One region of the Mesorhizobium sp. M0771 genome, then DNA from elsewhere that is predicted to be linked to it. Evidence: predicted binding sites of a transcription regulator. Region 1 holds the regulator's gene; each other region holds the start of a gene.

Region 1 (10,742 bases):
CTGGTTCCCGCCGACATCTACAAGGCGCTCGCCGCCAAGCTGGTGGTCGACGGCAAGCTGGTCGACAACCCGAACACCAAGTGGAACCAGGTCAATCCGAAGCTGCCCGACTGGGATATCGCCGCCTATATCCCGGGTGAGAAGCACGGCACCCGTGAAGTGTTCGAGACCAAGCTGCTCGACGCCGGCTGCGACAAGGCCGCTTTGAAGGCTGCCGGCATCGCCGACGACAAGGAAATCGGCAAGACCTGCATCGCCATCCGCAAGGACGGCAAGGCTGTCGACATCGATGGCGACTACACCGAGACGCTGGCCCGCATCGACTCCAACAAGACCGGCGTTGGCGTGTTCGGCCTCGCCTTCTACGAGAACAATGCCGACAAGCTGAAGGTCGCTACCGTGGAAGGCATCGTGCCTTCGACGCAGACCATCGCCGATGGCACGTACCCCGTGTCGCGGCCGTTGTTCTTCTACGTCAAGAAGGCGCATCTGGGCGTCGTTCCCGGCCTCAAGGAATATGTCGAGTTCTTCCTTGATGACCAGATGATCGGCCCGGAAAGCCCGCTCGCCCAGTACGGCCTGGTTTCCGCTCCCGACGCCGAACGTCAGGGCCAGCGCGACGCCTTCGCCGCCGGAAAGACGATGTAATCAACCGACCGGATCAGGGCGCGGACCAAATCCGCGCCCTGATTTCGCCGCTTGCCGCAACGGTGGCGGCGATCTGAATTTTCCCTGGGGTGGGTGATGTCGTCCTTGCTCGTACTCGCCATAGTCATCGCCATAGGCGTGGTCGCTTTTGTGATCGGCCGCCAGCGCGCAGCGGCGCAGGATACCGGCAAGGTCAAGCCGCATTCGCGCGCGCATTATCATGGCTGGTGGGCCTTTCTGCTCGCGGTCCTGCCTGCCGTCCTGCTGCTCGCCGTCTGGGATATCGGCTCTTCCTTCTATCTCGACCGGCACATCCATGCCGCTTTGCCCGAGCGCACCGCCGACACAAAGGTGGCCAGCGAAGCGCTCGACGCCAGCCTGGTGAAGAGCCTGGCCAAGGGCCTGCGCCGGCTCGATGGCGATACCGCACTTCCCGCTACTTTCGCCGAATTGCAGCCGCTGCTCGCCGCCAAGGGCGTGGCACTGGCCAGCGACACACAGGACTATATGATCCCGATCGCGGTCGAGGCGAACCAGGTCCAGGACCGGCTCGGCCTGTTCGGCGCCGTGCTGACCTTCGCGCTGTCGGTCGCCGGCGCCTTCTATGCGCTGAGGCAGATCGCGCCGCGCGCCAGGGCGCGCAACAATGTCGAGAAGCTGATGCTGTGGGGGCTGCTTGCGGCCTCGACCATCGCCATCCTGACCACGGTCGGCATCGTGCTGTCGATGCTGTTCCAGACGATCACCTTCTTCGAGAGCGTATCGCCGATGAGCTTCTTCTTCGGCACGGTGTGGGATCCGCGTTTCGCCGCCGCCGGTTCCGGCGGCAGCCAGGGTCAGTTCGGCCTGATCCCGCTACTCGCCGGCACGCTCTACATCGCCGCCGTCGCGCTTCTGGTCGCAGTGCCGGTCGGGCTGATGTCGGCGGTCTACATGTCCGAATATGCCTCGCGCGGTGTGCGCTCGGTGGTCAAGCCGGCGTTGGAACTGCTGGCCGGCATTCCGACCATCGTCTACGGCATCTTCGCCGTTGTCACGCTCGGACCGTTCTTGCGCGACCTGTCGGCGGCACTCACCGGCGGCTCGCCCTTCATCCAGGGCCAGAGCATCTTCACCGCCGGTCTGGTGATGGGCGTCATGCTGATCCCGGTCGTGTCCTCTTTGTCCGACGACATCATCACCGCGGTGCCGCGCGCAATGCGTGACGGCTCGCTCGGCCTCGGCGCCACCCGCTCCGAGACGATCAAGCGGGTGATCCTGCCGGCGGCACTGCCCGGCATCGTCGGCGCCATCCTGTTGACGGCGTCGCGCGCCATCGGCGAGACGATGATCGTCGTGCTGGCGGCGGGCGTCGCCGCCAATCTGACGGCCAATCCGTTCGAGGCGATGACGACCATCACCGTCAAGATCGTCAACCAGCTGACCGGCGACCTCGAGTTCAACTCGCCGCAGACGCTGGTCGCCTTCGCGCTCGGCCTGACGCTGTTCGCGCTGACGCTGGTGATGAACATCGTCGCCCTCTACATCGTGCGCAAGTACCGGGAGCAGTACGAATGACCGACATCCCCCTGGACACGATGGCGGGCGCCGTCGCGCGACCGCGCCGCGACATCGGGCTGAAGGCGCGCTATGCCGCCGAACGCCGGTTCCGCATCTATGGCGTGATTGCGATCTCGGTGGGCCTGGCGTTCCTGGCCATCATGCTGATCACCATCGTCTCGAAAGGCTACACCGCCTTCTGGCAGACGACGGTGACGCTGCCGGTCACCTTCGACGAGAAGGTGATCGATCCCTCCGGCAAGCGCGCGACCGACCCTACCGTGCTGATCAAGGCGAACTATCCCAAGCTCGCCGAAAACGCGCTGGTGGCCAAGCTCGGCATCGATCCGGCCAACAAGCCGATGATGCTGAAGCTCAAGGGCTTCCTGTCGGAAGGCGCCCGCGTCCAGCTGCGCGACATCGTCTCCGCCGATCCGTCGGTGATCGGCAGGACGCGTGACGTCGACATCCTGGCTGCCGCGAACCTCGACTCGGCCTTCAAGGGCCAGATCGACCTCGGCGTCGATGAAGCGCGCCGCAAGGTGTCCAACCAGCAGATCGACTGGATGAACAAGCTTAAAGCCGACGGCGTGATGGCCGAGCATTTCAACACCGGCCTGTTCACCTATGGCGCCTCCAGCCGGCCCGAAACGTCGGGCATGGGCGTGGCGATCATCGGCTCGTTCTACATGATGGTGATCGTGCTGTTGCTGGCGCTGCCGATCGGCGTCGCCGCCTCCATCTATCTGGAGGAGTTCGCCAAGAAGAACCGCTTTACGGACCTGATCGAAGTCAACATCAACAATCTCGCGGCGGTGCCGTCGATCGTCTTCGGTCTGCTTGGCCTTGCCGTGTTCATCAACTTCCTCGGCATGCCGCGCTCGGCTTCCTTCGTCGGCGGCCTGGTGCTGACCTTGATGACATTGCCGACCATAATCATCGCCACGCGCGCCGCCCTCGCCGCGGTGCCGCCGTCGATCCGCTCGGCGGCCCTAGGTCTCGGCGCCTCCAAGATGCAGATGGTGTTCCATCACATCCTGCCGCTTGCCGCCCCAGGCATCCTTACCGGCACCATCATCGGCCTGGCGCGTGCGCTCGGCGAGACAGCACCGCTGCTCTTGATCGGCATGGTCGCTTTCGTCGCCGATTATCCGACGACGCCTTTCGATCCGGCGACCGCGCTGCCGGTTCAGATCTATATGTGGGCAAACGAGGCTGAGCGCGCTTTTGTCGAGCGCATGTCCGGCGCCATCATCATCCTGCTCGTCTTCCTCATGGCCATGAACATCACCGCGATCGTGCTCCGGCGCCGCTTCGAGCGGCGCTGGTAGAAAAAAGGCAATTTGGTATGAACATCATGACCGAACAGTCCCTTGAGAATGCAGTGGGCGACAAAATGAACGCCAAGTCGAACGAAGTCATCAAGATGCGCGGCGACAAGGTCGGCGTCTTCTACGGCGAGAAGCAGGCGTTGTTCGACGTCAATCTCGACGTGCGTCAGAACCAGGTGACGGCGCTGATCGGCCCGTCCGGCTGCGGCAAGTCGACCTTCCTGCGCTGCCTCAACCGCATGAACGACACCATCGATTTGGCGCGGGTGACCGGCAAGATCACGCTCGATGAAGACGACATCTACGACAAGAACATCGATGTCGTCGAACTGCGCGCCCGCGTCGGCATGGTGTTCCAGAAACCCAACCCGTTCCCGAAGTCGATCTACGAGAACGTCGCCTACGGCCCGCGCATCCATGGGCTGGCCAAGCGCAAGTCCGACATGGACCAGATCGTCGAGCAGAGCCTGAAGAAGGCGGCGATCTGGAACGAGGTCAAGGACCGCCTGCAGGAGCCCGGCACCGGCCTGTCCGGCGGCCAGCAGCAGCGCCTGTGCATCGCGCGCGCCATCGCCGTGTCGCCGGAGGTGATCCTGATGGACGAGCCCTGCTCGGCGCTCGATCCGATCGCCACCGCCCGTGTCGAGGAGCTGATCGACGAACTGCGCCAGAACTACACGATCGTCATCGTCACCCACTCGATGCAGCAGGCGGCGCGCGTGTCGCAGCGCACGGCGATGTTCCATCTCGGCTATCTCGTCGAGGAGGGCGCCACCGACAAGATGTTCACCAACCCCGACGACAAGCGCACCCAGGACTACATTACCGGCCGCTTCGGCTGAGCCGTCCGGCGGGTGAATTTTCAGGCACGAGGACCAAGATCATGGGTGAACATACCGTCGCCTCCTTCGATGAAGAGCTCGGGCAGATCAGCAAGCTGATCCGCGACATGGGCGATCTGGCAGGCTCGATGGTCAGCGGCTCGACCAGGGCGCTGCTCAATTCGGACAATGCGCTGGCACAGCGTGTCGTTTCCGACGACGCCATCATGGATGCGCGCCAGCGCGAACTGGACGACCGCGCCATCACGCTGATCGCCAAGCGCCAGCCGATGGCCAACGATCTGCGCGCCGTGGTCGGCTCGATCCGCATGGCGGGCGACCTCGAGCGCATCGGCGACCTCGCCAAGAACATCGCCAAACGCGTCGGCACCGTGGGCTTGAGCGTCACGCCGCGCGACCTCTCGCACTCCATCGACGCCATGGCGCAACTGGTGCTGATCCAGGTGCAAGGCGTCGTCGAGGAATATGCCGCCACCGATGCGGCAGCGCTTGCAAAACTCAGGAATGACGACGAGCGCATCGACGTCAAATACACGTCCGTGTTTCGTGAGCTCTTGACCTACATGATGGAAGACCCTCGCAACATCACCGCCTGCACGCATCTCTTGTTCTGCGCCAAGAATCTTGAGCGCATCGGCGATCATGTCACCAACATCGCCGAAAATGCGTATTATGTGCTGACCGGCCAGCAATTGCCCGCCAATCGTCCGAAGCAGGACGAGACGGCGATGGCCACGCCGGCCTGATGAGGGTGAACTGCATATGATCGCGCCACGCATCATGGTCGTGGAGGACGAGGAGCCACTAGGCGTGCTCCTCCGCTACAACCTCGAATCCGAAGGCTATCAGGTCGAGGTGGTGACACGCGGCGACGAGGCCGAGATCCGCCTGCAGGAAAACGTGCCCGATCTCCTGGTGCTCGACTGGATGGTGCCGGCTGTTTCCGGCATCGAGCTCTGCCGGCGGCTTAGAGTGCGGCCCGAAACCGAGCGGCTGCCGATCATCATGCTGACCGCGCGCGGTGAGGAAAGCGACCGCGTGCGCGGCCTGTCCACCGGTGCCGACGACTATCTGGTCAAGCCATTCTCGACGCCGGAGTTCATGGCGCGCGTGAAAGCGCTGCTGCGCCGCGCCAAGCCGGAAGTGCTGTCGAGCGTGCTCAAGGTCGGCGACATCGTGCTCGATCGAGAATCGCACCGGGTCTACCGCAAGAAGAGCGAGATCAGGCTCGGACCGACCGAGTTCCGGCTGCTCGAATTCATGATGCGCCATCCCGGCCGCGTGTTCTCGCGCAGCCAACTGCTCGACAATGTCTGGGGCGAGACGATCTATATAGACGAGCGAACCGTCGACGTGCATGTCGGGCGGCTGCGCAAGGCCGTCAACAACGGCCGCATGCCGGATGTCATCCGTACCATTCGCGGCGCCGGCTACGCTATTAGGGAAGACTAGGATGCTGCGCGTCGCGCCGTTGCCGGCCATTCAGGCGACATGCTTGCCGGATTTCGCCTGAATGCCCGGCGCGAAAATCTCCTGGTCGACGAAGCCGAGCGCGCGCATGGCGCAGCCTTCGCGGATCAGCGGCAGCTCGTTGGGCTCGGTGTCGAAGGAGATCGATTTCGAGTGCTGGCCGCCGGCGGTCTGGGCGATCGCTTCGCGCAATGCCGGTTCGATCAGGTCGAAGGCGGCGGCGCTGACGCCGACCATGGCGACGGGTGCCGGATCGATCAGAGCAAACAGGCTGCCGAGGCCGAAGCCGAGCGCCTCACCGGCCCTGCGATAGGCTTCGCGCTCCGGGCCATCGGTTTCGCGGGCGCGCGCGGCGAGTGCGCGCATATCAGCGTCGCCGATATCGACCGGCTCGGCATCCTCGCCCATCATTTTGGCGCTGCGCCAGATGGCGTAGTTTCCGGCATAGGCCTCGACGCAGCCGCGCCGCCCGCAGCGGCAGAGCGCGCCGCCCGGACGGTGGATCATGTGGCCGAACTCGCCGCCCGAGGAATGGGTGCCGGTGAACAGTTCGCCTTTCAGCACCAGCCCCATGCCGATGCCGTGCGACAAGAGGATCGCGATGAAATTGTCGCGGTAGCGCTCGGGCTGGCGCCATTGCAGGGCCACCGCCATCATATTGCAGTCGTTCTCCATGGTGGCAGGAATGCCGAATTCCGCTTCCAACATGTCGGCGAAGGCAATGTCGGTCAGTGGCGTGATTGGCGACCACAGCATGGCCCGCGCCTGCGAATCGGTGATGCCCTGGATGCCCATGGCAATGCGGGCGATGCTCTGGACATCGAGGTCCGGGTCCGCGAGACGCCGCCCGACGATTGCTACGCATTCGCCGATCAGCTCGTCGCGCGGCATGGTCAGCGTGTCGAGCCGGCGCTGTTCTTCCGCGACCACCTGGCCGGCATAGTCGATGACGGTGACGGAGAGGAAGTTCAGCGACAGCACCACGGTCATGACCGCCGCCGCTTCCGGGTTGAGGCCAAGGCCGACCTGCGGCCGGCCGCGTTTCAGCGAGCCGGTCTCGCCAGGCTTGCCTTCAATCAGGATGCCTTCTTGAATTAGATCAGACGAGATTGCCGATATCGTCGAATGGCTGAGGCCGGTGGTCGCCGCAATCTCGGTCCGCGACGGCTGGCCGGCCCGGCGCACGGCCGAAATCACCATCGCACGGTTGCGACGGCGCAGATCGTCGTGGCGGATCCCAACCGACATTTGTTTTCCTCCCGGCCTCCTCGCGCCTCATGATAGTGAAGGCGTTCGACGGCACCAGCCAAATATTGGCAGACGCCGGCAGCCCTGTCATTGTTTATTGCGGAGCTCGAAAAAATGCGGCAACGCCATCAGAATCCATCATAATCGATGTTGACAGTGCCTTATCATTGAACCAGTATTTTTTCGAGGCTCGAAAAAATGGAGCCTCTTTGTGCAGGCCTTCGGGCCGGTTTTGTCGCGCCGTGGGCGGCGCAGGGAGGGTTATAATGAACAGATTTGCAGCCGCCATGCTGGCGGGTGTCGCCATGTCGCTGGCGCTGATGTCGGTCGCGCAGGCGAAGGACAAGGTCATCGGCGTGTCGTGGTCGAACTTCCAGGAAGAGCGCTGGAAGACCGACGAGGCGGCGATGAAAACGGCGATCGAAGCCGCCGGCGACAAGTACATTTCGGCCGACGCGCAGTCCAATCCCGGCAAGCAGCTGACCGACGTCGAAAGCCTGATCTCGCAGGGCGCCAACTCGCTGATCATCTTGGCGCAGGACGCCTCGGCCATCGGCCCGGCGGTGCAGAAGGCGCTGGACGAAGGCATTCCGGTCGTCGGCTATGATCGCCTGATCGAGAACAAGGACGTCTTCTACCTGACCTTCGACAACAAGGAAGTCGGCCGCATGCAGGCCCGCGAAGTGTTCAAGGCGAAGCCCGAAGGCAACTATGTCTTCATCAAGGGCTCGGGCTCGGATCCGAATGCCGATTTCCTGTTCTCGGGCTCGATGGAAGTGCTCAAGGAAGCCATCGACTCGGGCAAGATCAAGAATGTCGGCGAGGCCTATACCGATGGCTGGCTGCCGGCCAACGCCCAGAAGAACATGGAACAGTTCCTGACCGCCAATGACAACAAGGTCGATGCCGTGGTTGCGGCCAATGACGGCACCGCCGGCGGCGTTGTCGCCGCGCTGACGGTGCAGGGCCTTGCCGGAACGGTTCCGGTCTCGGGCCAGGACGGCGACCATGCCGCCCTGAACCGCATCGCGCTCGGCACGCAGACGGTGTCGGTGTGGAAAGACGCGCGCGAACTCGGCAAGAACGCCGCCGAGATCGCCTCGCAGCTTGCCGATGGCAAGAAGACGGGCGACATTGCCGGCGCCAAGGACTTCACCACGCCTGGCGGCAACACCGTCAAGTCGCTGTTCCTGACCCCCGTCGCGATCACCAAGGACAACCTCAACGTCGTCATCGACGCCGGCTGGATCAAGAAGGACGAAGTCTGCACAGGCGTCGCCGCCGGCAGCGTCGCGGCTTGCAACTGATCTCGACGACTTGAAGAAATGAGGCGCCGCGGTTGTCAAGCCGCGGCGTTTTCTCTACGAGAATTGTGTGTTTCCGCCATCGGCGGCAAACTTCTAGGCTGTGGTCCGGCATCCGCGCCAGACGGCAAGCCGCTGGAGGACATCATGACCGACACGACCTCAAATCCGCAGGCCGATACGGCACGAGCGTCTGAACTCGGCGCGGTCGCCCGGTTCCTGAAAGCGACCGAGCTCGACACGCGCATGCTCGGCATGGTCGGCGCGCTGCTGGTCATCTGGGTCGGCATACATATCCTGTCGGGTGGGCTTTTCCTGACGCCGCGCAATCTTTGGAACCTGTCGGTGCAGACGTCCTCGGTCGCGATCATGGCGACCGGCATGGTACTGGTCATCGTCATGCGCAACATCGACCTTTCGGTGGGCTCCGTCGAAGGCGTGATCGGCATGATCATGGGCGTGGCACAGGCCGAATTCCTGATTCGCGTCATCGGCTTCCAGCTTGGAAACCCCTGGCTCTGGGTCGTCGCGCTTGCCGCCGGCGTGGTGCTTGGTCTGCTGATCGGCGCGTTCCAGGGCTTCATCATCGCCTATATGCAGGTTCCGGCCTTCATCGTGACGCTTGGTGGCCTGCTGGTCTGGCGTGGCATGGCATGGCTCATCACCAGCGGGCGCACGGTCGCGCCACTCGACGCCACCTTCCAGCTGATGGGCGGCGGACCACGCGGCTCGATTGGCGCCGCTGCCAGCTGGATCGTCGGCATCGTCGCCTGCGCGGCGGTCGCCTTCGCGCTGCTCAACGGTCGCTCACAGCGCAAGCGCTTCAGCTTTCCACTGCGCCCCGTCTGGGCCGAGACCTTGCTTGGCGTGGTCACTTGCGCGGCCATCCTCGGCGCCGTGTGGATCGCCAATTCCTATCCATGGCCGATCGGCATCGTGCGCCAGTACGCACAGCAGAACGGCATCACCGTTCCCGAAGGCGGGCTGTTCATCGCGCATGGCATCGCCATACCGGTGCTAATGGCGGTGATTGTCGGCATCATCATGACGTTCATCACCAAGCGCACGCGTTTCGGCCGCTATGTCTTCGCCATCGGGGGCAATCCGGAGGCAGCGGAACTCGCCGGCATCAACACGCGCTGGGTGACCATGAAGGTGTTCATGATCATGGGTGTGCTGGCTGCAATCAGCGCGGCGATCTCGTCGGCCCGTCTCAATGCGTCAACCAATGCGCTGGGCACACTGGACGAGCTTTTGGTGATCGCGGCCGCTGTCATCGGCGGCACGTCGCTCGCGGGCGGCGCCGGAACGGTGATGGGCGCCATGCTCGGCGCGCTACTGATGCAGTCGCTGCAATCCGGCATGGTGCTGCTCGGCATCGACTCGCCGCTGCAGAGCATTGTCGTTGGCGCTGTCCTGGTCATCGCCGTCTGGCTCGACACCGTCTACCGCAAGCGCGTCTAGGGAGGAACGATTATGGAAAAAACTGCTCCCACCGGTACGCCACTGATCGACATGCGCAACATCTCGATCGCGTTCGGTGGCATTCGCGCCGTCGACGATGCGTCCATCGATCTTTTCCCGGGCGAAGTGGTGGCGCTGCTTGGCCACAACGGCGCCGGTAAGTCGACGCTGATCAAGATCCTGTCGGGCGCCTACAAGCGCGATGCCGGCCAGATCTTGGTCAACGGCCAGGAGGCCTCGATCTCCAATCCGCGCGACGCCAAGAAATACGGCATCGAAACGATCTACCAGACGCTTGCGCTGGCCGACAATGTCGACGCTGCCGCCAACCTCTTCCTCGGCCGCGAACTGATGACCGCGTGGGGGACACTCGACGATGTCGCCATGGAGGCCGAGGCGCGCAAGGTGATGGGCCGGCTCAATCCGCGCTTCCAGCGCTTCAAGGAGCCCGTGATCAAGCTATCGGGCGGCCAGCGCCAGTCGGTGGCGATCGCACGCGCCATCCTGTTCAACGCCCGCATCCTGATCATGGACGAACCGACGGCCGCGCTTGGGCCGCAGGAGACGGCGCAGGTCGGCGAACTGGTAAAGCAGCTCAAGGCCGACGGCATCGGCATTTTCCTGATCAGCCACGACATTCACGACGTGTTCGAGCTTGCCGACCGGGTCTGCGTAATGAAGAACGGCCAGGTCGTCGGCACCGCGCTCACCACCGATGTGACGCAGGACGAAGTGCTCGGCATGATCATCCTGGGAAAGTGCCCGCCCGGCGCCATTCCCGGTCCGGGTGCGCTGAAGATCGCGGCCTGAGACCACGCTATCGTCAGCTGTCATGTTCACTGATGCTCGAGATCGATAAGCCGGCTAAATATGCATGATATGCCAGCTGTCATTAT
Region 2 (10,742 bases), on a different contig from region 1:
GATCGTGTGCAAGAGCATGACGCCGTCGGGCTTCAACAACGTCGCCGACTTGTCGAAGAAAGTGCGGAAGTGGTTGACGCCGACATGCTCGAACATGCCGACCGAGACGATGCGGTCGAAGCGTTCGTTGAGTTCGCGGTAGTCCTTGAGGTCGAAATGCACGCGGTCCTGCAAGCCTTGCGCATGCGCCCGGTCGGTGGCGACGCCGTGCTGCTCGGTCGACAGCGTCACGCCTTGCACGTCGACATCGAAAGCCTTGGCGAGATAGAGGCCGAGCCCACCCCAGCCGGAGCCGATATCGAGCACGGTCTGGCCGGCCTTCAGCCTGAGCTTGGCGGCGATATGGCGTTTCTTGGCCATCTGCGCCTCGTCGAGCGTCATGTCCGGCTGTTCGAAATAGGCGCAGGAATACTGCATGTCCTCGTCGAGGAAGAGCCGGTAGAGGTCACCCGACAAATCATAGTGGCGCTGCACGTTGCGGCGCGCCCGCGATGCGGTGTTGATCTGCTGCAGGCGGCGAAAGGCGTGGCGAAGGCCCTCGATAGCCTTCGACCAAGTGGCGTCGATACCGCCGCTGCCCATGTTCTGGAAGGCGATGCGCATCATACCCAGTACGCCGCCCTCGATGATGTCGAGTTCGCCGTCCATATAGGCTTCCGGCACGGCCAGCATCGGATCGAAGGTAATGGCGCGCTCGGCATGCGCGGTCTTGATGTGCATATGCACCGGCTCGCCGCTGCCGTCGCCGAAAACCACTGTCGAGCCCTTCGGGCCGGTGACTTTCAGATTGCCCGTACGCACCAGGCGGTCGAGAACGCGTTTCAACAGAATATTCATCACCAAATGTCCCCTCACGGTCAGACTGGCGGACCAATTCTGCAACAATATATAGGGGTTCGAAAAGTTCCATTTGGCACAAAAATGCCCGGGCGAGAGGCCCGGGCATTGGTCCAGAAAGGCTGGATGACGAGGAAGTGATTGGAGCGCTGCTCCCCTCGCTTCCCGATCAGGCCCCGTGCGGGATCAGGCGTTGTCTTCTTCGCCGCCTTCGAACTCGGTGTTCGGGTCGAAGAAGTTCTCCGGCCGTGCGTTGTCGTTGATGTCATCGCCATAGATGGCTTCGGCGGTGGTCAGCGTCTCGCCCTTGGCCTGGCGCTCGGCTTCGTCGGCCGTGCGGGCGATGTTGAGGCTGATGGTGACCTCGACTTCCGGATGCAGCGCAATCGCCACATTGGTGACGCCGATAGTCTTGATCGGCTGGTTGAGCTGGATCTGGTTGCGGTTGACTGAGAACCCTTCGGCGGTCAGCAGGTCGGCGATGTCGCGGGTCGACACCGAACCGTAGAGCTGGCCTGTCTCGCCGGCCGAACGTACGGCGATGAAGCTCTTGCCGTCGAGCTTTTCGGCAACCTGGCTGGCTTCCGACTTGCGCTCGAGGTTGCGGGCTTCGAGCTGCGCGCGCTGTCCTTCGAACTTCTTCTTATTGGCTTCGTTGGCGCGCAGCGCCTTGCCCTGCGGCAAGAGGAAGTTGCGGGCAAAGCCGTCCTTGACCTTGACGGTATCGCCCATCTGGCCGAGGCGGGAAACGCGTTCGAGAAGAATCACTTGCATGGTCTTGTTCCTTCGTCTGGGCACCGACCGCGGGATCGGCGCCGAATTGAATGGAACAGGTCAGGAAGCTCTGAGCGCCTTGGCGCCGGTGTCGCTGTCCTGCCTGTCGCGGCAGTTAGAGGCTTTTCACCTCAACTCGGGATTTCAATGCACGTCGCCAAGAGTGGTCCCGGTTTTGGGACAACGACGTGCATCATCAAATTACCCCTGCGGCGCCCGTCGCCGTGGGAGAAGGAAGCAGGCGGCGAACCGCCCGCTCGAAAGTCTTAGCGAACCACGTAGGGCAGCAGGCCGAGGAAGCGGGCGCGCTTGATCGCCTTGGCGAGTTCGCGCTGCTTCTTCTGGCTGACGGCGGTGATGCGCGACGGCACGATCTTGCCGCGCTCGGAAATGTAGCGCTGCAGAAGACGCACGTCCTTGTAGTCGATCTTGGGCGCGTTGGCGCCGGAGAAAGGGCAGGTCTTGCGGCGGCGATGGAACGGGCGCCGGGTCGGGATCTGATTGATGTCGACCATTATTCTGCACCTCCTTCAACGCCTTCGCGCGGACGGCGCGGACCACGATCGCCACCGGCGTCGCCAAAAGAGCGCGGCGGACGATCGCCACGGTCGCCGCGGTCACGGTCGCCGAACGAGCGCGGACCACGATCGCCACGGTCGCGGTCGCCGAAGCCGCCGCGTTCCGAGCGCTCTTCGCGCTTCTGCATCATGGCCGACGGGCCTTCCTCATGCGCCTCGACCTTGACGGTCAGGAAACGCAGCACGTCCTCGGACAGGCCCATCTGGCGCTCCATCTCGTTGAGCGCTGCCGGCGGGCAGTTGAGGTCCATAAGCGTGTAGTAAGCCTTCCGGTTCTTGTTGACCCGGTAGGTGAGGGACTTCAGTCCCCAGTTCTCGACCCGGCCGACGGACCCGCCATTTGCGGAGATGACGCCCTTGTACTGTTCGACAAGCGCATCGACCTGCTGCTGCGAGAGGTCCTGCCGGGCAAGGAACACATGTTCGTATAGAGCCATAGTGGTTCAGTGCCTTTCTTCGTTTCTCTCCCGGATCCTCGCGGCAAAGCCTCTGCAACTTCTCTGACCCGCTGGTCCCGAGGGGGCGGGGAAGAAAGGAGCATTTCGAGACGGTCGAGAGCGGAGACACGGGAGGCGGAAGCGCTTCTGGCTTCACACGAAGGTTTTGGGTAAAACCTCCGGCCCTCCGTTCAGCCCCCAGCAAGGACCGGCAGATTGCGGGCGTCTATATAGCAAATTGGCTGGAAGGCAAGGGTAACGCATGCTCCGGACAGCGTCCTGGCGTCGCAGACCAGGCATCAACTCGTATGCGGGGTACCACCGTTGATCGTTTCGGGGAAGAAGTCCGGAGCCGCCTTACGCTTGCCGAACATCATGTCGTATTGCAGCAGGCGGAAGTCGTTGATCGCCGGATCAACGTCCTTCTGCCGCGCCCAGTCCGGCGTGGCCTCACCTGACGGTGTCAAAAGCAGATTGCGGTCGACGACGCGATAGCGTTCGCGCAGCGCGCCCAGGAAGCCGGTGTAGTAGGGGTGCGTGATCCCGGCCGTTGTCAGGATGTGGTAGGGCAGGAAGGCCGGGCTCACCGCGCCCATATCCTGCGCCGGACCGGTGCGGTTAGACCAGATGACCAGCGGCGTCTGATGATGCTCCAGTGCCGCCTCCGGCGTCGGTTCCTTGCGCGGCGCGACATTGTCCTTCAGGTAACCGGTTTCGACATAGACGGGGCCGAGCGGCGGCAGATGGTCGCCGAAGAAGGCGATGACCGTCGGCCGCTCGCGCTTCTTCGCCCATTCGATCAATCGTTCGAGGCCACGGTCGGCATCGGCGGAGCCTTCGGCGTAGCTGAGCAGCGATTCCCGCGCCCATGTGCTGATCGGTGCCGCGACCTTGTGGGTCGGATTGTAATAGCGGTACGGCTCGTAGGGACCGTGGTTCTGCAGGCTGACGGCGAAGAAGAACACCGGCCGCTCGCTGGCGTCGGCCTCTGCGATGATCTCGTCGGTCATCGACGCATCGGAAGCCAGCGGCCCGCGCTTTTCCAGTGGCGGCAGCGTCTCTTCCGAGCGGAATTCGTTGAAACCGAAATCGGCATAGACGGCGCCCCTGTTCCAGAACCAGTTGGTGCCCGGATGGATGGCGCGCGCCCGGTAGCCCTCGCTTTTCAGGAAGGTCGCCAGCGACGGCGTCGGCGTGCGCACATATTGCTGGTAGGGGATCGAGCCCGCCGGCAGGAAGGCATTGGAAAAGCCGGTCAGCGCCTCGAATTCGATGTTGGCGGTCATGCCGCCGAATTCCGGCGAGAACATATAGCCGGAACGCAGCGCCCGCACATTGGGGATCGGGTCAGGCGTGATTGTGACGCCGGGCAGCTTGGTCGGATCCCAGAAAGATTCGCTCATCACCACGATGATGTCGGGTTTCTCATCCGGTACCGAGGCCGCCACATCAGGCCTGTCGATCGCGTCGATCGCCTTGTCGGAATAGCCCGCCGGCGCCGAGACATGCGCCATCGGCACGTTGAGCGCGAAGGCCAGCGCAAACCCGTTGGAGGCGTAGTTCTCCTTCTGGTCCCACATGATCGGGATGATCTGCAGCCGGTCGCGGGTCCACGAGAAGGTGGCGTAGTCCATAATCGAGACGAAGAAGGCGAGCAGCGGCACTGCCAGCGTCAGCCGCGCCAGCCGCCCTTTGCGGCTGAGGATCGGAACCTTGCGGCGCCACAACCGCCAGCCATAGATCAGCAGCGACAGGCCGGCGACGATGCCGACCGCCATGGCGAGCGCCGTCCAGGGCCGTTCGCGCACCAGGAGCGGCATCAGTGCCATGATCTGGCGCGAATAAAGAAAATCGGTTGGGTAGAGTGGATCGCCGAGATAATGCGACTTCTGGTGCCCGACAAAGGCCAGCGCCAGCGTCAGCGGCGCCACGATCATCAGGCTCTGGTGACTGCGGCCAAGCACGGCGTCCAGTCCCATCAGCACCAATGCAAAGACAATGATGGTGGTCCAGCCCGGCTTGAATGGCTGCAGGAAGAAGTCGACTGTGCCGAAGAAGTCGCCGCGCACGATCCATTCGATGGCGAACACCAGGATGGCGGAGGCAAGCAGCGTGACCAGACCGTAACGGATGACCGGCCATCTGCGCCCCGGCAGGTAGCCGGTGGACGGATCGTCTTCCAAGAACTGTGGCGCGGGTACGGCCGCGCCCTTCCTGATCCTAGCCACGTCTCTTCCCCCGGCCCAAGCAACGCGCATTTCCACTCGCGCCACCGTTCTGTCATAGAACTGTCATGCAAAAGCTAGCGCCTGTGGCGAAAATAAGAAGAGCCAGCAAACGATTCGTGAGCGGTTTTCATCAGGTGTGATCGGCAAAAAGCCTTTGGGAACAGGGACTCGAGGTCAGCTCCGGTTCAAGCGAGAGCGGAAATGCCGCCTCCGGGCTTGACTTGACGGTCCGCCTTGCGTCACAGGCAGGAAAAATCAGCCGCTGGAGAGCGCCCAAATGGCCGTCGCATTCACCTTTCCGGGACAGGGCAGCCAGGCTGTCGGCATGGGCAAGGACCTCGCCGACGCCTTCCCCGAGGCACGCAGGGTGTTCGAGGAAGTCGATGATGCGTTGGGCGAAAAGCTGTCGAAACTGATCTGGGAAGGCCCGGAAGAGGCGCTGACCCTGACTGCCAATGCCCAGCCGGCGCTGATGGCGGTCTCGCTGGCGGGAATCCGCTCGCTGGAAGCGCGCGGCTTTTCGCTGAAGGACAAGGTTGCCTACGTTGCCGGTCATTCGCTCGGCGAATATTCCGCCCTTGCCGCGGCCGGTTTCGTTTCGGTCGCCGATGCTGCCCGGCTGCTGCGCATCCGCGGCAACGCCATGCAGGCGGCGGTGCCGGCCGGCGAGGGCGCCATGGCGGCGATCATCGGACTGGAACAGCCCTACGTCGAAGCCGCTTGCACCGAGGCCGCAACGGGATCCGGCAAGGTCTGCCAGATCGCCAACGACAATGGCGGCGGCCAGCTGGTGATCTCCGGCGCCAAGGCAGCGGTGGAACTCGCCGCGAAACTGTGCACCGAAAAGGGCGCGAAGCGGGCGCTGATGCTGCAGGTCTCGGCCCCCTTCCATTCGGCGCTGATGGCGCCGGCGGCCGATGTCATGCGCGAGGCGCTGGCCGGGGTGACCAAGAATGCACCGGTGGTGCCCGTCGTCTCCAACGTCACTGTAGTCCCGACCAGCGACCCCGACGAGATCGCGCGCCGCCTGGTCGAGCAGATCACCGGCCGCGTGCGCTGGCGCGAAACGGTGGAGTGGTTCGGCGCCAATGGCGTCGCCACGCTGTTTGAGATCGGCGCCGGCAAGGTGCTTTCCGGCCTGGCGCGGCGGATCAGCCGCGACATCGCCGCATCGGCCGTCGGCACGCCGGCCGATGTCGAGGCGGCGCTGGCCGCGCTTGCATAATCCACTGGCGATTCAACCCCTCCCGTGGGAAGGGTGTTCTCTTAAGATCAGGAGACGAAAATGTTCGAACTGACCGGCCGCAAGGCGCTCGTCACCGGCGCATCGGGCGGCATTGGCGAGGCGATTGCCCGGGTGCTGCATGCGCAAGGCGCCATTGTCGGCTTGCACGGCACCCGCGTCGAGAAACTGGAGACCCTGGCCGGCGAACTCGGCGACCGGGTAAAGCTGTTCCCGGCCAATCTTGCCGACCGTGACGAGGTCAAGGCGCTTGGCCAGAAGGCCGAAGCCGAACTCGAAGGCGTCGACATACTGGTCAACAATGCCGGCATCACCAAGGACGGCCTGTTCGTGCGCATGGCGGACGCGGATTGGGACAGCGTGCTGGAGGTGAACCTCACCGCCGTGTTCCGGCTGACCCGCGAGCTGACCCATCCGATGATGCGCCGCCGCCATGGCCGCATCATCAACATCACCTCGGTGGTCGGCGTCACCGGCAATCCTGGCCAGACCAATTATTGCGCCTCCAAGGCCGGCATGATCGGCTTTTCCAAGTCGCTGGCGCAGGAGATCGCCACCCGCAACATCACCGTCAACTGCGTCGCCCCGGGCTTTATCGAATCGGCCATGACCGACAAGCTCAACGACAAGCAGAAAGACGCGATAATGGCCGCGATCCCGACGCGCCGCATGGGCACGAGTGTTGAAGTGGCGTCGGCCGTCGCCTATCTCGCCTCCAACGAGGCAGCCTACGTCACCGGCCAGACCATCCATGTCAACGGTGGCATGGCCATGATCTGACAGGATATTGCCGGGTGATAAGAAGACATGGCCGGCTTGTGAAAAGAGACCATTTCGCCTTGGACCTCGGCCATTTTTCGTGTAATGCGGCCCGCAACCCGGCGGTTCGGGCAAAAACCGGTCCGGCATCGTTGCGTTTCCGGCAGGACCATCTTTCAGCTTGATTAGCGGCATTCTGCCCGTTAACGAAGACAGACAAACAAAAGACGAGGATGCCCCAAATGAGTGACACCGCAGAGCGCGTCAAGAAGATCGTCATCGAACATCTTGGCGTCGATGCCGACAAGGTGACGGAGCAGGCGAGCTTCATCGATGATCTGGGCGCGGACAGCCTCGACACGGTCGAACTCGTCATGGCCTTCGAAGAAGAGTTCGGCGTCGAGATTCCGGACGATGCGGCCGAGACCATCCTGACCGTCGGCGATGCCGTGAAGTACATCGACAAGGCTTCGGCCTGACACTATCCGCAGTCATCACCGGGGAGGACCTGCGATGAGGCGTGTCGTCGTCACGGGCCTTGGCCTGGTTTCGCCGTTCGGCATGGGCTTCGAGCACAGCTGGAAGGAACTTCTGACCGGCCGCAGCGCCGCCAAGCGCGTCACCGAGTTCGAAGTGGAAGATCTTGCCTGCAAGATCGCCCACGTCATTCCTCGCGGTGACGGCACCAACGGCACGCTCAATCCCGAAGCCGTGCTCGAGCCCAAGGAACTGCGCAAGATCGGCGACTTCATCCTTTACGGGATTGCGGCCGCCGACGAAGCGCTGAAGGATTCCGGCTGGGAGCCCAGCACCGAAGCCGAGCGCTGCGCCACCGGCGTCATGATCGGCTCCGGCATCGGCGGCCTCGAGGGCATCGCCGAGAACGCTATCATCCTGAAAGAGCGCGGACCGCGCCGTATCAGTCCATTCTTCATTCCCGGCAACATTATCAACCTGGTATCTGGCCAGGTATCGATCCGGCATGGGCTGAAAGGCCCCAACCACGCCGTCGTCACCGCCTGCTCGACCGGCGCGCACGCCATTGGCGATGCCGCCCGGCTGATCATCTTCGGCGATGCCGACGTGATGCTGGCCGGCGGCGCGGAATCGCCGGTGACCAGACTATCGCTTGCCGGCTTCGCTGCTTGCCGGGCACTGTCCACCGACCGCAACGACACGCCTGAGAAGGCCTCGCGTCCCTATGACCGCGACCGTGACGGCTTCGTCATGGGCGAGGGCGCCGGGGTCGTCGTGCTGGAAGAACTCGAACACGCCAAGGCGCGCGGCGCCAAGATCTATGCCGAGGTCACCGGCTACGGCCTGACCGGCGATGCCTATCACATCACTGCACCGGCCGAAGACGGCGACGGCGCCTTCCGCTGCATGACGGCGGCGCTGAACCGGGCCAAGCTGACGCCCGCCGACGTCGACTACATCAACGCGCACGGCACCTCGACCATGGCCGACACGATCGAACTCGGCGCCGTCGAGCGGCTGGTCGGCAACGCCGCCTCGAAAATCTCGATGTCGTCGACCAAGTCGTCGATCGGCCATCTCCTGGGTGCGGCGGGTGCCGCCGAGGCGATCTTTTCGATCCTCGCTATCAGAGACAACATCGCGCCAGCCACCATCAATCTTGACAACCCGGAACGCGAAACCGCGATCGATCTTGTTCCGAACACGCCACGGCATCGCCAGGTCGACGTGGCGCTGTCCAACTCCTTCGGCTTCGGCGGCACCAACGCTTCGCTGGTATTCCAGCGTTATACAGGCTGATTGCGGTATCGACCGGCGCGCCAGCGGTCTGTCGTCAATTTTGCCATATTCAAGCCTACTCTGCCGCTGGGGATTCGTCGCATCGGCCTGAAACCGAAGGCGCTTTTTTAAAAGCACGATGCGTAGGCTTGAAATGTTAGGGCACGCTGTGAGTCCAATCGGGCGCATGGTCGCTCTAAGAGATCAGATGGTAGGGCGCTAATGAACACCAATCCGGGCGGCAGCGGACAATTCGGACAAAACCAGCAGACCGGCCCGATCGTGCCGAAGACCGCGGCCGAAGCTTTGCGCCCGGAAGCCGGCACACCACCACCAAAGCGCTCGCGCGCCTCGCGCAGCCAAGTCGTCGTGTTCATGAACTTCGTCATCTCCGCGGTGATGTTGATGATCCTCGCCGCCGGCGTTTCGCTCTATTTCGGCAAGCAGGCATTCAACGAACCGGGCCCGTCGGTGGCCGGCGACACCTTCCTGGTCAAGCCGAGCACCGGCGTCCAGGATATTGCCGACCAGCTCGAACGGCGTGGGCTGATCAGCGATGCCCGCATCTTCCGCATCGCCGTGCGGGTCTATGGCAATGATTCAGCGCTGAAGGCAGGCGAATACGAGATAAAGCCGCGCGCCTCCATGCGCGACATCATGGAGCTTCTGAAGAGCGGCAAGTCGGTGATGTATTCGCTGACCATTCCCGAGGGCCTGACGGTCGAGCAGGCGCTGCAGCGCATCGCCGAGCAGGATGCGCTGACCGGCGACATGCCGGCCGCCAAGCCGGCTGAGGGCAGCCTCGCCACCGACACGCTGCGCTTTACCCGCGGCGCCACGCGCCAACAGATGGTCGACAAGCTGCTCGCCGACCAGAAGAAGCTGGTCGACGAGGTCTGGCAGCGGCGCGCGCCCGACCTGCCTCTGGCCAATGTCGACGACTTCGTCACCTTGGCCTCGATCGTCGAAAAGGAAACTGGCCGGGGCGACGAGCGCTCGCGCGTTGCCGCCGTCTTCCTCAACCGTCTGGCCAAGGGCATGCGGCTGCAATCCGATCCGACCATCATTTACGGCCTGTTCGGCGGCAAGGGCAAACCCGCCGACCGGCCGATTTATCAATCTGACATCCAGAAACAGACGCCTTACAACACCTATCTGATCAACGGCCTGCCGCCGACGCCGATCGCCAATCCCGGCCGCGCCGCGCTCGAAGCCGTCGCCAACCCGTCGAAGACCGATGATCTCTATTTCGTCGCCGACGGCACCGGCGGCCACGTCTTTGCCACCACGCTTGCCGAGCACAATGAGAACGTTGCCCGCTACCGGGCACTGCAGAAGAAGCAGGCTGAAGACGCCGCCAAGGGCGCCAAGACTCCGGGCCAGACCGATGCGCCGGCGGATGGCGACGACAACGGTGACGCAAGTGGCGATGCCGCCGGTGACAGCGGTGATGCCGGCGGCGATACGGGTGCCGCCCAGTAGCAGCTCGGCGCTTTCAGACGGATCGATCTTAAGCAACGCGGACAGAGGCGGACGCGCTGCTGCTTTGAACGAACAGCGCGGTTCGAAGCGTTTTCGGTCTTGCTCGGGTGCCTCTGCTTCTCGATTTCAGCCCTGCGAGATCGAAACGACAGCGGAAATCAACATCTTGCCGGTATTGCGATTCTGACATTCGCGCCGCCCGTGATATCGAACGCATGCGCAATTTGTAGAATCGGACCATCACGGAGATACGAGCCGCATCATGAATTTGCAGAGCATGACCGGATTTGCACGCACTGTTGCCGAACATGACGGCGCCTCGATCGCCTGGGAGGTCAAGTCGGTCAACGGCAAGAGCGTCGAGGTCAGGTTGCGGTTGCCGCAAGGTTTCGAGCGGCTCGAACCGACTGTGCGGCAGACGCTGCAGAAGCGCTTTTCGCGTGGCAATTTCCAGGCGACGCTGACCGTCGGCCGCGCCGCCGGCCAGCAGGCGCAGCCGGTGGTCAACGAAGCCTTCCTCAGGGATCTGGCGGGCTTGGCCAAGCGGCTGCAGGACCAGTTCGGTGTTGGTCCGGCAACTGCCGACGGTCTGCTTTCCCTGCGCGGCGTGCTCGATATCCCTGAAACCAGCGAAACCGAGGAGGTGCGG
Region 3 (10,742 bases), on a different contig from region 1:
GCCGCCGCCGACAGCGACCAGCAGCGTGTCGATGTCGGGCAGATCGTTTTCGATTTCGAGGCCGAGCGTGCCTTGGCCGACCAATGTTTCCTCCTGGTTGAAGGCATGGATCTGCAGCGCGCCGGTCTTTTCAGCAAAAGCCTCGCTGGCGGCCAGCGCCTCGGCATAGCGGGCGCCGCCGACGATCAGTTCGGCGCCGTAGCCGCGGATGCGCTGCAGCTTGGCCGCCGGGCTGACTTCGGGAACGAAGATCGTCGCCTTGTGGCCAAGCCGCATGGCGGCATAGGCGACCGCGGCGCCATGATTGCCGCCCGAAGCCGCAACCACGCCGGCCGCAGGCACCGGCCGTTCGAGCAGATTGGTGAAGGCGCCGCGCGCCTTGAACGAGCCGGAATGCTGCAGGCATTCGAGCTTGAGGTCGACCGCTAGCGGCGGCCGGTCGAAATCGGCCATGTCGACGCGCAGCACCGGCGTGTGCCTGATATAGGGGCGGATGCGCGGTTCCATCGCGGCAATGCGTTCGCGCGTGACGGTGTTGCCGTTCGTCATGACCATCTCCTTGGGATTGACAGCAATTAGTAACTTGGCAAAATGGCTAAATGCAAGAGGTTGATGTCTTCAAGGCGATCGCCAACGAACGCAGGCTGCAGATCCTCGACTGGCTGAAGGATCCGCAGGCCCATTTCCCGGCCCAGGCAGATGGCGATCTGGTCGAGGACGGCGTTTGCGCGCTGCTGATCGCGGAGAAGCTCGGCATTACGCAGGCGACGCTCTCCGAACATATGCGCGTGCTTACCCAGGCCGGCCTGCTGCGTCCCAAGCGCATCAAGCAATGGACGTTCTACCGCCGCGACGAGGACAGGATCGCCGACACAAGGATGCTCGTCCAGAACCGGCTGTAGCGCAGCCGGCGTGGCAGCTCCTATGCAAGCCAGTCGGGCACCGAATCCAGGCCGATCAGCTCGTCATAGGTCTGGCGCCGGCGCACGACGTGGAAACGGTCGCCGTCGACCAGAACCTCAGGCACAAGTAGGCGGGTGTTGTAGGTGCCGGATTGCACCGCGCCATAGGCGCCGGCGGTGGTGACGGCAATTAGGTCGCCAGACTTGAGCCGGGGCAGGTCACGGTCGAGGCCGAGATAGTCGCCTGTCTCGCAGACCGGGCCGACGACATCGACCGCCATGCGCGGCGTGTCGGCCGGCGGCTGCACCACCGGCTTGATGTCGTGGAAGGCATCGTAGAGCGTCGGCCGGATCAGATCGTTCATGGCGGCGTCGACGACGAGGAAGTTCTTGGCGTCGCCTTCCTTCACGAAGATCACTTCCGAGACCAGGATGCCGGCATTGCCGACGATCAGCCGGCCCGGCTCGAACATCACCTTCACTCCAAGCTTTGTCAGATGCTTCCTGACGATCTCGGCATAGGCATCGGGCAAAGGCGGCGGGCTGTTGTCGGTGCGGTAGGGGATGCCGAGGCCGCCGCCGAGATCGACATGCTCGACGGCATGGCCATCGGCGCGCAGCGCGCCGACCAGTTCCGCCAGAAGCGCGAAAGCATCGTCAAAGGGCTGCAACTCGGTGACCTGGCTGCCGATATGGGTATCGATGCCGATGGGCTTGGTGCCCGGCAGCCCGGCCGCGCGGGCATAGACCTGGCGCGCCCGTTGCCAGGGAATGCCGAACTTGTTCTCGGCCTTGCCGGTGGAGATCTTCCTGTGCGTCCTGGCGTCGACATCCGGGTTGATGCGCAGCGAGACCGGCGCCACCTTGCCGAGCGCGGTGGCGCGGGCCGACAGCAATTCAAGCTCCGGCTCGGATTCGACATTGAAGCAGAGAATGCCGGCCTCGAGCGCAAAATCCATCTCGCGCGCGGTCTTGCCGACGCCCGAGAATACGATCTTGCTGGCCGGGATGCCGGCGGCGAGCGCGCGGCGCATTTCGCCTTCCGAGACGGTGTCGGCGCCGGCGCCGAGCTTTGCCAGCGTTCGCAGCACCGCCTGGTTGGAATTCGCCTTCAAGGCGTAACAGACCAGCGTGTCGAGCCCGGCAAAGGCCCCGGCGAACACCCGGTAGTGCCTGGTCAAGGTTGCCGTCGAATAACAATAGAACGGCGTGCCGACGCTTGCGGCGATGTCTGGTATCGCCACGTCCTCGGCATGGAGCACGCCGTCGCGGTAATCGAAATGGTTCACGAGAGTGTTTCCGGAAGTTGGAGCACGAGACCTGGTTAGCACGAGACCTGGTCAGAAAGACCAAGCCGGTCTCATCGGCTCTAGATCAGCGGGTCGAGGATGAACTTCTTGTCCACGACCGGTTTTTCCGGCTCCGGCGGCACCGGCTGTTTGGCGCGCTCGGCGTCCTTGCGGGCCTGGACGGCCGCTTCATAGGGCGTGTCGAGACCGGCCTTACGGCCGCAAGCGGTCACGGCAGCCATCGCCGTCAGCAGCGTCAGCGTCACCAAAATCCTGCTTGCGGTCATCGATCCATCCGTCCGAAACTTTATGTGCTGCGCTTTTAACCGAGTTTTAGGCGCATTGCACCCCGGCATCATGCCTTGGCGATGCGCTTTTTCCAGCTGCGGATCTGCTTCCTGACCTCCGACGGCGCCGTGCCGCCGAAACTGGTGCGGCTCTTCACCGAATTCTGCACCGCCAGAACCGAGAAGATGTCTGCCGTGATGCCGGGGTTGATCGACTGCAGATCTTCCAGCGACAGCTTTTCAAGGCTCACCTTCTTCTCTTCGGCCACCGCCACCGCGCGGCCGGTGACATGGTGTGCCTCACGGAAGGGCAGGCCCAGCGTTCGCACCAGCCAGTCGGCGAGGTCGGTCGCGGTCGCGTGGCCCGAGCTGGCGGCCTTCTTCATGGCGGCGGCATTGACCGTCATGTCGCGCACCATGCCGGTCATCGCCGCCAGCATCAGATCGAGCGTCTCGGCGGCGTCGAAGACCGATTCCTTGTCTTCCTGCATGTCCTTGCCATAGGTCAGCGGCATGCCCTTCATCACCGTCAGCAGCCCGACGAGATGGCCGGTGACGCGGCCGGTCTTGCCGCGCACCAGTTCGGCGGCGTCCGGGTTCTTCTTCTGCGGCATGATTGAGGAGCCGGTGGAGAAACTGTCCGACAGTCTGACAAAGCCGAATTGCGGCGTCGACCAGATGATGATTTCTTCGGCGAGCCGCGACAGATGCGTGGCGGAGATCGCCACCAGGCTCAAAAACTCCAGCGCGAAATCGCGGTCGGAGACGCTGTCCAGGGAATTGCGCATCGGCTCGCGGAAGCCGAGCGCCTTGGCGGTCTTGTGGCGATCGATCGGAAAACTGGTGCCGGCAAGCGCTGCCGCGCCGAGCGGGCTTTCATCCATCCGCTCGATGGCGTCGCGGACGCGCGACAGGTCGCGCGAAAACATCTCGACATAGGCCATGCAATGGTGGCCGAAGGTCACCGGCTGCGCCGCCTGCATGTGGGTGAAGCCGGGCATCACGGTCACCGCATGCTCCTCGGCGCGATCGAGCAAGGCTGAGATCAGCCCCTTCAGCGCCTCGGCGACGCGAAAGCACTCGTCCTTGACCCAGAGCCGGAGATCCACCGCCACCTGGTCGTTGCGTGACCGCGCCGTGTGCAGGCGGCCGGCGGCCGGGCCGATCAGATCGGCAAGGCGGGCCTCGATGTTCATGTGAATGTCTTCCAGCCGGGTCGAGAACTCGAACGTGCCGGCCTCGATCTCTTTCAGGATCGTGTTCAGCCCGTGAGCGATTTTTTCTTGATCGGCCGCCGAAATAATGCCCGTTTCAGCCAACATCTCGCTGTGGGCGATCGAACCTCTTATGTCTTGGGCATAGAGTTTGCGGTCGAACGAAATCGACGCGTTGATCGCTTCCATGATCGCGGCCGGACCCGAGGCAAAACGTCCGCCCCACATCTGGTTGCTGGCCTTCTTGTCGCTCATGGCTATAACCCGTGCTCCGGAGCAGTCTTAGAAAATGGCAGACGGTAACAGATACTTCCCGGCCCCGCGCCTGATCCTCGCCGCTTTGCTGGCGGGCGTGCTGGCTGGCGCGGTCGCGGTATATGTCAGCGAGAGCGGGTCTGGCAACAACGCAGCCACCGGCAGCGCACCTGCGGGCGCGGGCAACAGCAAGGACGACGTCCCCTGCGCCGCCAAGAGCGACCGCGCCAAAAAGGTTGCCGCCGCGGCTACCGGCCAAGTTGCGGCATTGCTGCCCGCGGATCCGCTGCAATCGCTGAAAAGTCTCGCCTTCAACGGTCCCGACGGCAAGCCGATGACGATCGCCGATCATGCCGGCAAGACCGTGCTGCTCAACCTGTGGGCAACGTGGTGCGCGCCCTGCCGCGCCGAAATGCCGGCGCTCGACGCCTTGCAGAAGGAAAAGGGCAGCGATGCATTCGAAGTGGTCGCGGTCAATGTCGATGCCGGCGACGATGTGAAGCCGAAGAAGTTTCTCGCGGATATCGGCATCGGGTCGCTCGGCTACTACCGCGATTCGACGCTGGCGCTGTTCAACGACGTCAAGACGCGTGGCTTGGCGCTGGGCCTCCCCGTCACCATGCTGATCGATGGCGAAGGCTGCCTGGTCGCGCATATGAACGGACCGGCCGAATGGTCGGGACCGGATGCCAAGCGCCTGGTCGAGGCCGCACTCGCCCCTTAGAGCGGTTCACCGTTTCGTCGAAACGGCTACCCGCGCTAACTTTTTTGTTTCGACGCAATTTCGGACGGAAAACCGTTTCACACTTTTCCTGAAATTGCTCTAGGCTGAGCGCAGGGCCGCCGCCGGCGGCAGCATCAAGATGCTGCCGCCGCGTTGTTTGACGCCGGCGTCGTCTTGTGCCGCCGGTGCCGCTACGCCGGTCAATTCGCTGAACGCCTCGATCGGGCTGGGCCGGCCTAGATAGTAGCCCTGGCCGATCTCGCAGGCCTCGGCGTCGAGGAATTTCAGCTCGCCCAGCGTCTCGACGCCCTCGGCCAGAACCGGCAGGCCGAGACCGCGGCCAAGCCCCAGAACGGCGCGCACGATGGCTGCCACCTGGCCGTTGCTGTCGACTGATTTGATGAATGAGCCGTCGATCTTGATCTTGTCGAAGGGGAAGGCGCGGAGATTGGACAGCGAGGAGTAGCCGGTGCCGAAATCGTCCATCGCCACACGCACGCCAAGCGCCTTCACCTGGCGCAAGGTCGCCAGCGCGCGCGGCATGTCCTTGACCAGCGCCGTTTCGGTGATCTCGAGTTCGAGCCTGCCGGGCGTCAGGCCGGAGCCGAGCAGGACTTCATGCACCTTGCGGCTGAAATTCGGATTGTGGAGCTGCACCGCCGAGACATTGACCGCGACGGTGAGAGGGTTCTTCCAGCGCGCTGCCTCGGCGCAGGCCGTCGCCAGCACCCATTCGCCGATCTGGATGATGACGCCGCTGTCTTCGGCCACCGGGATGAAGGTCGCCGGCGACACGTCGCCGCGCTGTGGATGGCGCCAGCGGATCAGCGCTTCGAACCCGACCATCCGCCCGCTGCTGATCTCCTTTTGTGGCTGGTAGACGAGGCGAAACTCATCGCGCGCCATGGCCTGGCGCAGTTCGTGCTCCATCACGCGCCGGTCTCGCGCCTCGGCGCCCATCGAGGCCTCGAAGTAACGGTAGGTGTCCTTGCCCTCGGCCTTGGCGCGGTAGAGCGCGGTGTCGGCGTGGCTGACCAGGATTGTCGGCTCATCGGCGTCGAGCGGATAAAGTGCAATGCCGATGCTGGCCGATACCAGGCCGCCACCGACCGACAGCCGGTTTTCCTCGCGCATGGCAGCCAGCACCGCCTCGGCGATGCGGCCGGCCGCCTGCGGATCGGGAAGGTTCGGAGCGATGATGGCGAACTCGTCGCCGCCGAGACGCGCCAGCATCTGTCCGTGGCGGAGCACGGCGGAGGCGCATAGCGCCACCTTCTGCAGCATGGCATCGCCGGCGCCATGCCCGAACAGGTCGTTCACTTCCTTGAAGCGGTCGAGGTCGAGCAGCAGCAGCGCAAGATGCCCGCCCTTGCCGCCGCGGTCCATTGCGGCAATTTCGGCCTCGAGCCGGCCGGAGAAACTGCGGCGGTTGGGGAGCCCGGTCAGCGGGTCGAAATGGGCGAGGCGCAGGATCTCCTGCTCGGCCTTCCTGCGTTCGCGGATGTCGCGCACGGCGACAACGCTGTGCCGCTTGCCGCAATAGTCGATGCTCCTGGCGATAAGTTCGACGGGGATGGTGGCGCCGTCATGGGCTCTGAGTTCGGCTTCCTGTGCCTGTCCGCTGCAGTCGGACATGCCGGCCGCGGTGCGTTCGCCGAAGAGGTCGCCAAGCAGCATCGCGTTCAGCACTTCCGGCGCAATGCCGGTGAGTGCCGCGATGCTGTCATTGGCGCTGACGATGCGGGCGCCGTCGCAGACGATCAGCCCCTCGACGGCGGCGTTGGCGAGGCCGTGCATGCGCTCGGCCTCGAGCTTGTGACGCCGGAAGCGAAGGTCGATCCACAATGCTGCGGCTGAAAGCACCAGGATAGCCATGCTGACTGCAGCGGCGGCGAAGGCCTGCGACACCGGTTCGACCGTGAACTGCGATATCTCGATGGAGGAGTCCGGGAAGATCGACACCGCGCCCATGGCGATGAAGTGCAGGCTGCAGATCGCCAGCGTCAACAGGATGGCGGCGGCGATTGTGGCCTGCATGGACGGCCGTCGCAACACGACCAGCAGCGCCAGCGCGGCGAGGGTGACGCCTGTCAGCACCGAGACGCCGACCAGCAGCGGGTTCCAGACGATGCGCCCTTCGACCTCGAAGGCGGCCATGCCGATATAGTGCATGGCGGCGATACCAGCGCCGAGGACCGCGCCGCCGACCAGAGGGTAGTCGATGCCCCGGCGCAAGGTGGCGATCCACATGCCCGCGGCGGTCAGGGCGACGGAACCAGCGAGCGAAAGCGCCGACATTTCCGCATTGTAGGCGTTGGGGATTCCGGGAGAAAAGGCAAGCATCGCGATGAAATGCGTCGCCCAGATACCGAAGCCGGTGGAAGTGGCTGCTATCATAAGCCAGGTATAGCGGTTGCGCTCGCTCGAGCGGTCGACATGGCGAAGCAGGTTGACCGCCGAGAAGGAAGAAATACCGCAAATGAGCGCTGCCAGTGCGACCAGTCTCAGATCGTGCTCATGCACGATACAATTATAGACCGTCAGCATCTCGCCCCACCTGCTCTCCCACAGCAATCAAGCCGTCCACTTGATTAGTATGCCGCGCTTGACGAAGAATCGGTTATGCGAACTACAACTACAGCGGGTTTTTCGGGTTGTACGTTGCGGCGATCCTGTCTCATTCCAGACGCACGGTTACAGCAGCGCCTGGCGCGATGCCGCTCGGCCGATCTCGATCTGGCCGAGCGCCGGTTTGGCGGCCGCATGGTGCAGGTGCGTGGCGCTGTCACGCGGGCCCTTCACGCATCGCTGGGCGGTCGGCGATCCTTGCAGGCCCACCATGCCCCATTCTATCGCTGAGCCGGCTTGGCATTTCTCTCTGTCCTCGTTGCAAGGCGAGGGGGCGCGAAGTTAGCCGGCTATGAAATTCACGAAACAGCAACAAATCCGTTGTCCGATTGTCATCAGCGACACATATTGCGTTCGCGGGAGCGCCCCTTTCGCCAATGACAAACGGGAGATGAAACATGAAGTTGTTCGGCTTTGCGGCCGGTGTTGCCGCCACCTTGACCCTGCTTTCCACCACCTCCGCCTTCGCCGCCACCCAGATCAGTTGGTGGCATGCAATGACCGGCGCCAATGCCGAGGTGGTCGACAAGATCGCCAAGGATTTCAATGCCAGCCAGAGCGACTATGAAATTCTCCCCGTTTTCAAGGGCACCTATCCCGAAACGCTGAATGCCGGCATCGCTGCCTTTCGTGCGGGGCAAGCGCCCGACATCATCCAGGTGTTCGACGTGGGTACCGGCGTCATGATGGCCGCCGAAGGTGCGATCAAGCCGGTGGCCGATGTGCTGACCAGCGCCGGCGTGACCTTCGACAAGAGCCAGTACTTGCCCGGCATCGTCGGCTACTATTCGAAGCCGGACGGGACCATGCTGTCCTTCCCCTATAATTCCTCGTCGCCCATCCTCTACTACAACAAGGATATCTTCCAGAAGGCCGGGCTTGATGTGAACAATCCGCCAAAGACCTGGAACGAGGTGTGGGAAGCCGCCAAGAAGATCAAGGCGAGCGGCGCCGCTTCCTGCGGCTATACCTCGACCTGGTTGACCTGGATCCACCTTGAGGCCTTCGCTGCCTGGAATGACGTTTCCTATGGCACCAACCAGAACGGACTTGCCGGAACCGACGTCGAGCTCAAGATCAATGCGCCGATCTTCGTCAATCATTTCCAGGCGCTCGCCGACCTGGCCAAGGACGGCACCTTCAAATATGGCGGCCGTACATCCGAAGCCAAGCAGATCTTTCTTGCCGGAGAATGCGGCATCTTCACCGAATCGTCGGGGGGTCTCGGTGACATCGTCAAGTCGGGCATGAACTACGGCATCGGCCAGCTTCCCTATGATAGTGACGCCAAGGGCGCGCCCCAGAACACCACGCCGGGCGGCGCCAGCCTGTGGGTGTTCGGCAACAAATCGGACGAGGAATACAAGGGCGTCGCGGCGTTCTTCTCCTACCTGTCCAAGACCGAAGTGCAGGAGTATCTGCATCAGAAGTCGGGTTATCTGCCGGTGACGCTCGCTGCCTATGAGGCGACCAAGAAGTCCGGCTTCTATGACAAGAACCCGGGCCGTGAGACGCCGATCCTGCAGATGCTGGGCAAGGCGCCGACCGAGAACTCGAAGGGCGTGCGCCTCGTCAACCTGCCGCAGGTGCGCGACATCGAGAATGAGGAGTTCGAGAAGATGCTGGCCGGCCAGCAGACTGCGCAGCAGGCGCTCGACAACGCGGTCGCACGCGGCAACAAGGCGATTCAGGAAGCGATCGGAAACTGAAGCGATTGTCAGTTGAACCTCGTCCACGCGGACCCGCGTGGACGATTTCCTGAACAGCGAGGGAATCACCCTGTCTCCACGCGTCGTCTTTCCCAACAAGACCCTGCCTTACCTGCTGGTGGCGCCGCAACTCGCCATTACGCTGATCTTTTTCTACTGGCCGACCGGGCAGGCGCTCTACCAGTCGATGCTTAGGGAAGACCCGTTCGGGCTGAAGAGCAAGTTCGTCGGGCTCGCCAATTTTCGCAAGGTGCTGGCCGACCCGGCCTACCTCAACTCGATCAAAGTTACGCTGGTGTTCTCTCTGGCGACCGCGATGGTCGCCATGGGTGTGGCCCTGTTGCTTGCCGTCATGGCCGAGAAGGTGGTGCGCGGCAAAGGCCTTTATCGCACGCTGCTGATCTGGCCGTATGCGGTGGCGCCGGCGATTGCCGGCATGTTGTGGCTGTTTCTGTTCAACCCCTCGATCGGTTCGCTGGCCTACGCCTTGAGAGGTCTCGGCATCGCCTGGGATCCCTTGCTTAACGGAAACCAAGCCATGATCCTGCTGGTATCTGCGGCTGCCTGGAAGCAGATCAGCTACAATTTCCTGTTCTTCGTCGCCGGGCTGCAGGCGGTGCCGAAGACGTTGATAGAGGCGGCGGCCATGGACGGCGCCGGGGAGACGAAGCGCTTCTGGACCATCGTCTTCCCGCTGCTCGCACCGACGACCTTCTTCCTGCTGGTCGTCAACACTGTCTATGCGCTGTTCGACACTTTCGGTATCGTTCATGCCGTCACCGGCGGCGGGCCAGGCAAGGCCACCGAGACGCTGGTCTACAAGGTCTACAATGACGGTTTCGTCAATTTGATCCTCGGCGATTCGGCCGCGCAGTCGGTCATCCTGATGGTCATCGTCATCTCACTCACGGCCATCCAGTTCCGCTATGTGGAACGCAAAGTCCACTACGGTTGAGCGCGAGCGATGATTGGTCAGTCCCCGCTTCGCGCCCTCATCGCCCACGCCGTGCTCATCCTGGGCATCCTGATCGTCGCTTTCCCGATCTACTACACCTTCGTTGCCTCCACGCAGACGCTGCAGACCATCCTCAAGCCGCCATTGCCTCTTTTGCCCGGCGACCAGGTCTGGAACAATTACAGCGAGGCGCTGTTCGGCGGTGTCGGCCGCATCGGCGGCGTCAGTGTCGGCCGATTGCTGCTCAACACCACGATCATGGCGCTCGGCATCGCGGTGGGGAAGATTTTCATCTCGATCCTTTCGGCCTATGCGATCGTGTTCTTCCGTTTTCCGCTTCGGATGGTCTTCTTCTGGCTGATCTTCATCACGCTGATGCTTCCCGTCGAGGTGCGCATCCTGCCGACCTACAAGGTGATGGTCGATCTCGGCATGATCGACACCTATGCCGGCCTGATCATTCCGCTGATCGCCTCGGCCACCGCCACGCTTCTGTTTCGCCAGTTCTTCATGACCATTCCAGGTGAGTTGGTGGAAGCGGCGCGTGTCGACGGCGCCGGACCATGGCGCTTCTTTTTCGACATCCTGCTGCCGCTGTCGCGCACCAACATCGCAGCACTGTTCGTCATCCTCTTCATCTATGGCTGGACGCAGTACCTGTGGCCGCTGCTCGTCACCAACAGCAACGACATGAACACCATCGTCATCGCACTTAGAAAGATGGTTTCCTTCGCCGATGCCGATACCCAATGGCATCTGGTCATGGTCACCGCGATGCT

What was found. The regulator PhoB, encoded in region 1, activates phosphate uptake and scavenging genes when phosphate is short. The targets are predictions, from matches to a motif close to TGTCATNNANCTGTCAT.
Region 2: NKI05_RS22740 (LTA synthase family protein) is a predicted target of PhoB. The motif match lies at 4,905-4,921, and genes of this name have one in related genera.
Region 3: ugpB (sn-glycerol-3-phosphate ABC transporter substrate-binding protein UgpB) is a predicted target of PhoB. The motif match lies at 7,619-7,635, and genes of this name have one in related genera.

What each region holds. Positions count from the first base shown of each region.
Region 1 covers NZ_JAMYPC010000020.1:50,824-61,565, reverse strand. Annotated here, with positions in the region: gene NKI05_RS25660 (substrate-binding domain-containing protein) at 1-648, shown strand, start outside; gene pstC (phosphate ABC transporter permease subunit PstC) at 745-2,205, shown strand; gene pstA (phosphate ABC transporter permease PstA) at 2,202-3,518, shown strand; gene pstB (phosphate ABC transporter ATP-binding protein PstB) at 3,536-4,360, shown strand; gene phoU (phosphate signaling complex protein PhoU) at 4,402-5,106, shown strand; gene phoB (phosphate regulon transcriptional regulator PhoB) at 5,123-5,812, shown strand; gene NKI05_RS25630 (ROK family protein) at 5,843-7,078, opposite strand; gene xylF (D-xylose ABC transporter substrate-binding protein) at 7,345-8,385, shown strand; gene NKI05_RS25620 (sugar ABC transporter permease) at 8,530-9,846, shown strand; gene NKI05_RS25615 (ATP-binding cassette domain-containing protein) at 9,859-10,656, shown strand.
Region 2 covers NZ_JAMYPC010000016.1:86,824-97,565, reverse strand. Annotated here, with positions in the region: gene NKI05_RS22760 (cyclopropane fatty acid synthase) at 1-837, opposite strand, end outside; gene rplI (50S ribosomal protein L9) at 1,024-1,611, opposite strand; gene rpsR (30S ribosomal protein S18) at 1,878-2,126, opposite strand; gene rpsF (30S ribosomal protein S6) at 2,126-2,626, opposite strand; gene NKI05_RS22740 (LTA synthase family protein) at 2,926-4,884, opposite strand; gene fabD (ACP S-malonyltransferase) at 5,132-6,079, shown strand; gene fabG (3-oxoacyl-[acyl-carrier-protein] reductase) at 6,140-6,877, shown strand; gene NKI05_RS22725 (acyl carrier protein) at 7,099-7,335, shown strand; gene fabF (beta-ketoacyl-ACP synthase II) at 7,370-8,632, shown strand; gene mltG (endolytic transglycosylase MltG) at 8,834-10,093, shown strand; gene NKI05_RS22710 (YicC/YloC family endoribonuclease) at 10,356-10,742, shown strand, end outside.
Region 3 covers NZ_JAMYPC010000019.1:59,450-70,191, reverse strand. Annotated here, with positions in the region: gene NKI05_RS25000 (threonine/serine dehydratase) at 1-549, opposite strand, end outside; gene NKI05_RS24995 (ArsR/SmtB family transcription factor) at 600-902, shown strand; gene lysA (diaminopimelate decarboxylase) at 923-2,191, opposite strand; gene NKI05_RS24985 (hypothetical protein) at 2,272-2,478, opposite strand; gene argH (argininosuccinate lyase) at 2,547-3,947, opposite strand; gene tlpA (thiol:disulfide interchange protein TlpA) at 3,982-4,671, shown strand; gene NKI05_RS24970 (bifunctional diguanylate cyclase/phosphodiesterase) at 4,771-7,218, opposite strand; gene NKI05_RS24965 (hypothetical protein) at 7,366-7,512, opposite strand; gene ugpB (sn-glycerol-3-phosphate ABC transporter substrate-binding protein UgpB) at 7,698-9,008, shown strand; gene ugpA (sn-glycerol-3-phosphate ABC transporter permease UgpA) at 9,079-9,963, shown strand; gene ugpE (sn-glycerol-3-phosphate ABC transporter permease UgpE) at 9,973-10,742, shown strand, end outside.